DNA from 2 places in the Paenibacillus sp. FSL M7-0802 genome. Region 1 is predicted to be linked to the other one. Evidence: riboswitches for the same ligand, from Rfam matches in the RefSeq annotation. Region 1 holds a riboswitch; the other holds the start of a gene.
What was found. Region 1 has a riboswitch for cyclic di-GMP ahead of MHB54_RS10825 (collagen binding domain-containing protein). Riboswitches for the same ligand answer to the same signal wherever they lie in the genome.
Positions count from the first base shown of each region.

Region 2: another riboswitch for cyclic di-GMP. It lies ahead of MHB54_RS06790 (glycosyl hydrolase); the one in region 1 lies ahead of MHB54_RS10825 (collagen binding domain-containing protein).

Region 1 is NZ_JBBOSD010000001.1:2,313,816-2,317,540, reverse strand. Features, by position in the region: gene MHB54_RS10825 (collagen binding domain-containing protein) at 1-1,989, opposite strand, end outside; cyclic di-GMP riboswitch class I at 2,183-2,263, opposite strand; gene MHB54_RS10820 (AraC family transcriptional regulator) at 2,314-3,195, opposite strand.
Region 2 is NZ_JBBOSD010000001.1:1,354,258-1,357,982, forward strand. Features, by position in the region: gene MHB54_RS06785 (hypothetical protein) at 1-719, opposite strand, end outside; gene MHB54_RS06790 (glycosyl hydrolase) at 768-2,342, opposite strand; cyclic di-GMP riboswitch class I at 2,356-2,436, opposite strand; gene MHB54_RS06795 (sugar phosphate nucleotidyltransferase) at 2,592-3,725, opposite strand, start outside.

The sequences.
Region 1 (3,725 bases):
GTTAGCTTTAATGTCCCAGGTAATGAGCTTGGAGGTTGCATTATAGCTTCCTTGCTTGGCACCGTTTCGTTGTGTCATAAAGTCCGGCCAGATCGGGCACTCCACTCCTTGCGATGATCTTTCTCCGTCTTCAAACTGGTATTCTATATGGGATTTATTACGAAACTCGGGCTTCGTCGTATCCGTTTTCCAGTCATTATTATAGGTGGTTGAATACTTGATTGTATAAGCCTTCTGAATGGCTTTATGAAAAATGAGCGTAAATCCTTGTTTATAGTCCTGTGATAGCGGAACCAGCTCATAATCCGTGGGCGCACGTAGCTCCGTTGTTCCGTCAACACTTTGAATTTTCAGGGTGTCCGGTAACAAAGCCAAGCCCCCGTTTGGAAACACATCCTGAATGACAATATTTTTCATGATGTACAAGTCTGTATTGATGGTAATCACCCAAGGTATGATTTTGGTGTTGTAATTGGGTGTGTCATACATTTTAGTCATAACTCCGCTTATGATTTCCGTCGATACAATCTTCTGCGTTCCATCCGAGGTTATGATGTTTATAACTTTTCCATTATCATAGACACGGCCTCTGGCTTGAGTCTGGTATCGGATGGTATAGGCTGAATCTACGTCGAAGTTGAATTGAAGTTTGAAGCCGTTGCGGTCCGGATAATCAACTGGGATGACAGTATACGCCCACGATGGGAGCTCCTCCAGTGTGTTTCCCTTAAATACTTTCAAAGAACCGGGCAGCAATTCTTGAGTTTTATTGAAATGATCAATTAAAAGAGCTTTGGCTTCGGGGATTTTTGTCTCGCTGAAGTTATATCTTATGGCCCACGAGAGTGTTTGTGTGGCATGATCATATTTTTCAACCTTTTTGGACAAAAATTCACCACGTTCCACCTGAACAGTAGCGGTAGCAACAACGTTCTCTATCGCATCTCCTGAAAGCGTTGCTGTGTTGGAGAAACGAGTTTTATCGCCAATAATACGCGTGGAATATTGAATCTGATAGGCCGTGTTAATGCTATCGTCTTGAAAACGAATCACAAACCCTGTCCCGGCTTGATCTGCTTCAATGGCATATTCACTTGCATTCACTAGGTCTCGAACAACGGTCGAGCCGTCGATATTGACTTGTAGATGATAGAGCCGGATAGAGTCTCTTCTGAGTTCCAGCCCTGAAGGAATTGGATCGGTGATGAGGGCATGCTTTACGGTGTTTAGTTGTTTGTTCACATCAATGGTCCAGTCGATCTGATTGGTGCCCTCTATTTTCCCTTGTTTGCTTAGGGTTGGCCCTGACTGGGGTTTTACATTCACGATGACCGTTTGTACCCCGCCTTTGATCGGAATCGCAATGATGATCTCTGTACTGCCTTTCACCGTTTCTTTCGTAAACTCGGTTTTAACTTGTAGTTTGCCGCTGACATTGGAGTGATTCTCTACATATTGGTTAAAGGTCATGATAACCTTGCCCTGACGATCTACTGTGAAGTATCCCACGGTTCCATCGGTAGTGACTAACGGAGATGAGATATCAGTGTAGATGACAAACTGTTCTGGTAAATGAAAGGTGAAGGTGTCCCCTGACTTATAGGTATTGTCAGGAAGCTCCCATTCATATCCTAGTTGGATGGCTGATCCGATGTCGAATTGGCTGCCGGGACTATATACCGCATCAATGACACGCCCTGTTTCGTCGGTCAGGTTCAACTTCGTTAGTATGCTCTGCGGAGCTGCATCATGTTGAGACTTTGAACTGACTGCTCCTTGAACGAAGGGGACCGTGTTTGAAGGAATCTCCCCAGGAGGTTCAAGGTTTGGGACAACGTATACAGCATCTGTAACGGTAGGTGTAGGATCAGATACAGCACTCTGCGGCAGTTCTGGGGCTGGAGCATCTGCGTAAGCCAGCGTTGCGCTGAAAAAGCTTTGGACAATGAGCAATAAGGCAATGATCATTACATTTATTTTTGTTCTCATGCTCCAAGTGATTCTCCTATTCATCGTAATATGGCAATGCTTCGTTCGAAATTAGTATATTCAGCATGCTAGGCAGACATGACTATCCCAATAGAAAAAAAGCCCTGATCATAGCGATCAGGGCTTTCTTCGAGAGAGGCATAGCAATTTGTGATGGATCTATGTAAAAAAGACATAATAAAAAGCTCGTTCATCTGGTAGCTGGCTGCCATCCGGATAGGAAGGCCCTATAGTTTTGCGTCACTGCCTTTCGACAGTTTTGCCATTAACTTGAATAGCTTGTGCGTCTATCATCTATCAAACTGATTTCATGTAACCTCTCATTTACAACTTGGAACGGTTCCCCCATTTTTTGCGGAAGGAATGAGGTGTTTCTCCTACATGCTCCTTGAATAGGTTAATAAAATGGCTCGTATTGGGAATCCCTACGTACCTTGCGATATCCACAATGGACATGTCACTGGTTTTAAGCCAGCTTTGAGCGGCTGTGATACGGACATTAATGAGATAATCAATCGGAGAGAAACCGATCTGCTTTTTGAAATTTTTAGCCAGATTAAACTTGTTTAATTCAAACATGTCTGCCAGCGAGTCCAGTGTTATTCGCTCACAGTAGGACTGATCCAAATATTGCTGTACCCGGCGTACTTCGCTGAGGGTTTCAGCATTCACATGCGGATGATCATAGGGATGTTGCAAAATGCACATTAGTATTTCACCAATGAGCCTGGACGTTAGCAGCTCAGCGGAAAGACTTCTGTCAGACTGCCCGCAAATCAGAGCATGGAGCTTATCCAATATAATATGCGGATTATGCATGGAAATGACCGGTTTATTATGCTTGGCAAATTGTTCGTAAAAATTTTCGATCAGGTTGCCATACAGGTACAGGCTGATATACTCCCAGGATTCATGACCGGAGGTGCTGTATTGAACATATTCCTCGCAATTAATAAAGAACAAATCTTGAGGTTTTATGATATATTTCTTGTCCCGGTACAGTAATTCTCCCTTACCAGACAACGTAAAGACAAGCAAAAAAGAGGCAAGTTCTTTCCTTTCCATCGTAAAAGCAGAAGTTTTTTGAAAGTAGCCTAATTCCTGGATATATAAAAGGGATTGCTTGGCAAAAGCGGAGGGAGTGCGTACAATTACGACCGGATCGCCATTCCAGAGGCCCACGTTGTTTTTTTGGTCTGTTGTCATATTCAATTCCTTTACAAAAAAGCAATTTTATCTAGCATATCTTGGTTTGATTTACCAATATATAATGGCTGATTAAACATGATTTCCTATTTATAAAAGTTTATTTTATCACAACAAATATGTCTATATATCAAATTATGTGTGTGAGCTTTATGGGAGTCTCGCTTTTTATGGATATTTAATCTGATAATCCATATGAAAAAGTCGAATGCTGTTGAAAGAATCTGGGGTTATCATGGATTCAAATCCTTTCTGAGGTCAAATACCAAAATGGTACTGAAAAAAGGTATCTTATGCCCATTCAACTTTCTTGTTCACTTCTCCTTTCGGTTTAAAAAAATTGGGACTTGGTTTTGTTAAAATGGTTCGTAAGGCTTATTATTGAAAATAAGAGTTTGGGCCCAGTACTGTGATTTTGTTCACAAACATGAATGTAAAAAAGAGAGATATATGCATAAAAAATTACGCAAAAAGTGCCCTTGCGCGTTTCATCAAAAGTGCTTTCAACTTTGGAAATGACACGGGCAATG
Region 2 (3,725 bases), 960 kb from region 1:
ATATATTTACCGTGTACCGGTTCGGTCGCAGGTGAAGCTAACGTCTCCAAGCTCAAGTCATCCCAAGTCCACCACACATTTTTATCTTCTGCAGAGGAGCAGTATAGGCAGCGCGCTGTCTTTAGCTTGAGTACGTTAACACCGCTTTGCAATTGCTCTTTGGGTATATACAGCTCGTAGTTGTTTTTGAAATTATAAGTACTCCCAGTACCGGAAACCCCGGCAATCTGAATAATACCGGACAGCTGATGATTTGAAAATACAGCCATTTGCGGGACTGCTTTGCCCGCATCCAAAATCCGAACACGGAATATCATACCATTGGGAGGAATCTGATTCAGCTTATACTGGAGTGTCAGTTCAGGGTTCGTGGACGCATTCAAACCGGGAGGAATATCTCCACTGCTGAGCAATACCGGAACTGTTGTACTCTCTGCTTCCGACAATGCTGACAATGATCCTTTAGCAGACGATTCGGTAGAGGCAGCTGCTGTAGAAATATCGATATTATCCCTACCGACCACACCTTTGAATTCCGCTGAAGAGTCATCCCTCTGACCCAGCTTCCATACTGGACTGGCAGCCGCTACTTTATCCGTCTGCAATTCTGCGCTTCTTGAAGGCGTGTATATAAACCAAGCGATCATCGCTATAGCTACGACCGCTAGTAGTCCAGATAAAACTACTGAATACCTATGGGATAACCATTTTTTTATCATATGATCCACCCTCTCTCCTCAAATTTTTTGACCGGGAAAGAGTATCAATCAAGGAAGAAACAAAGCGTTTCCGGGAATCACCGCTTTCGCTTCATGCTGACTTTCCCACATTAGACGTGCCATCGCGTCGCCTTTTTCATCATAGTATTCCACTTTTAAATCTACCATTTTGCCTGCTTCCAAAGTAATACTACCTTTACGCTCTGTCCAGCTTTGTTTGAACCAGCTGTCAATAACCAACTTGCCATCTACCCATACACGGATACCGTCATCAGATATCGTTGTGAACGTATAGGTCTCGCTATATTGCGGTTTGATTTTACCCGTCCAGCGAACCGAGAACTGATCGGCATTCACCTTTGGATCAGCTGCATTGGCACGCCAGTTGTAGTCCAGCTTGCTATCTGTACGGATCAAAGCAGGACTTCCGCTCAAATTCATATTGTTAAAATATTCGCCCTGCAGCCCGTTCACATAGACCACATCAGGAACGGAAGGAGGAGTCGGAGCCGGGATAGGCTCACTTTGTCCCTCGTCTGGTAAGGTCGGTACGTCTGTCCCAGGTTGTTCGATTGCTGCCAGCCCATTTTTCACATCATCACGCGTCAAACTCTTCGAATCATTCATATAATCCTGAATTTGATTTGTTGTGTTATTCTCAGTCAGCATCTTGCCCCAAGTCATGGAATATACCCATTTAGGTTGAGCCTGAAATACCTCAGAACTAGGCATCTCACCGTGCTCCCCAATGGCAATCGGCTTATTCCGTGCCAGCCCGAGCAGACCTTCGTAATGACTTTGCTTAAAATCATTGTTGTAAATGTCTACTGCCAAAATGTCCACTTTGTCATCCCCCGGGTATTTTGGGGTATACGGGACAGTATACGAATTGGGCGCATTCGGACTCCATACCCACAGCAGATTGTTCAATTGATGTGTGTTTGTAAAACGGTCATACATGATATTCCATAGCTGATTGAAATTAGTTTTGTTTCCCCACCAGAACCAGTCACCATTCATTTCGTGGTAAGGTCTCCACAAAACCGGAACCCCTGCATCACGAAGCTGCTTTAACGATACAGCGACCTTATCCAGATCGGCAATGAGGAGGTTATACTGCGCAGTACCTGGAGTCACGTATTTGTTGAACTCTGCCTGACTTACTTTCGCCTGTACATTGGCCCAAGTCAGTGGCCTACCTGGTAGCGCTTCATGAAAAGTCATCGTCACAATACCACCGGATCTGTCCCAACGGATAGCACTATCGACGACATTTTTACGTTGTGCTGCTTCCGTAGCGTCAGATTGACCAGAGATAGCTCCCATCTCATAGCCGTGTACACCAACATATGCCTGACTGATTTTTTGGACCTTGTTACTTAATTCATCTGGACTTTCCAAATAATCATGCTGACCGGTGACTATTTTTTTCCCTGAGATGTTGAGTAAATAATTGTATAGTTCACGGGCCTGAGTAGAAGCGTCCGAATTAACAGGTTGTAATGAAGCGGCATTCGCCACCGACAGAGAATCTCCAAAACCGACGGGCAACAATGAAAAAAGCATAACAACGGGGAGTACATGACGTATCAGTCGATACAGAGGAATAAAATTGAATCTCACTTTCGCTCTTCCTTTCGGTAGCCAGGCTGCCATCCTTGTGGAAGGCCCTTTAGCTTTGCGTACCTGCCTTTCGACAGGGCTGCGTTTATCGTTGGAAGGAGTTTGGATTCCTTCTTACCCTAAGTATCGACTTTTTTTTACCAAAATTTAATAGGTCATGTTCATGAATTTACAGGTTTTCGCCCAATTTCGACAGTTTAGGCTATGAATTTTCATGAATTCGTCTTTTTTTCGTTTTTACGAAAATAATTAGGAGATAAATTGGTGACGGGAAATTTCATTCCAATCCATACAAAAGCGGACAATATCCTCTTCAACCAACTCAGAGCCAGTCTGCACCTCAATAAAATCCACATCGGTCACTGCCAAAATGCTATGCTTCGTCCCTTCAGGGATACGTACTACGTCACCAGCCTTCACTTTGTGCAGCTTCTCATTCAAAATAATTTCCGCTTCACCGCTAATAATGGTCCAGATTTCACTTCGTTTGAAATGAAGCTGGTAGCTGATATTTTTGCCTTTCCGTACGCGGATTCGTTTGGTCAATACCTCGTTACCCTCGTCATACTTGACATAATCCACAACCCGATACTGTCCCCAACGACGTTCTTCATACATTGGACGCTGATCATGAGCCTTGAGCACTTCCTTAATGCGAGGACTTTCTGCCTTATTGGTCACAAGAATGCCATCCGGGCTAGCGGCTACGATCAGATCATTCGTTCCAATGATCGCCACAGGAATGTCTAACTCGTTAATAAGGCTCGTATTGACGCAATCCTCCGTTACTACACCTCTGCCCACTTGTTGATTAGACATTTCTTCTGTGAGCGTATTCCAGGTACCCAAATCCTTCCAAAAACCATCATACGGAAGAACTACGATGTCCTTTTCCTTCTCGACTACTTCATAGTCAAAGCTGATTTTTTCCAGAGATGCGTATTGCTTTTGCATTTCTTCATAATTAAGCGGCAACCCCTTGGATGCCAAGATATCCAGCAAATAACTTAATTTGAATGCAAAAACCCCACAGTTCCATAGAGCATTGCGTTCAATCAGACGCTCCGCCTGCTCCCGGTCGGGTTTCTCTTGAAAATGGCTCACTTCACGGTAGCCTGTGCTACCTTGAGTGGCATCGTTTTTCGGAATAATGTAACCATATTTCTCTGAAGGATAGGAAGGGACAACCCCGATTAAAGCAAGCTTGCCTTCACTCTCCTGAAGCGTATGTTCCAGCTGGGCTACGGAAGCGAAGAAAGCATCCTCAACATAAGGATCTACAGGCAATATTGCTATAATTTCATCAGGTGAAACACCTGCAATGGAATATAGATAAGTCGCTGTCAGCGCAATCGCAGGAAAGGTGTCTCTGCGTTCCGGCTC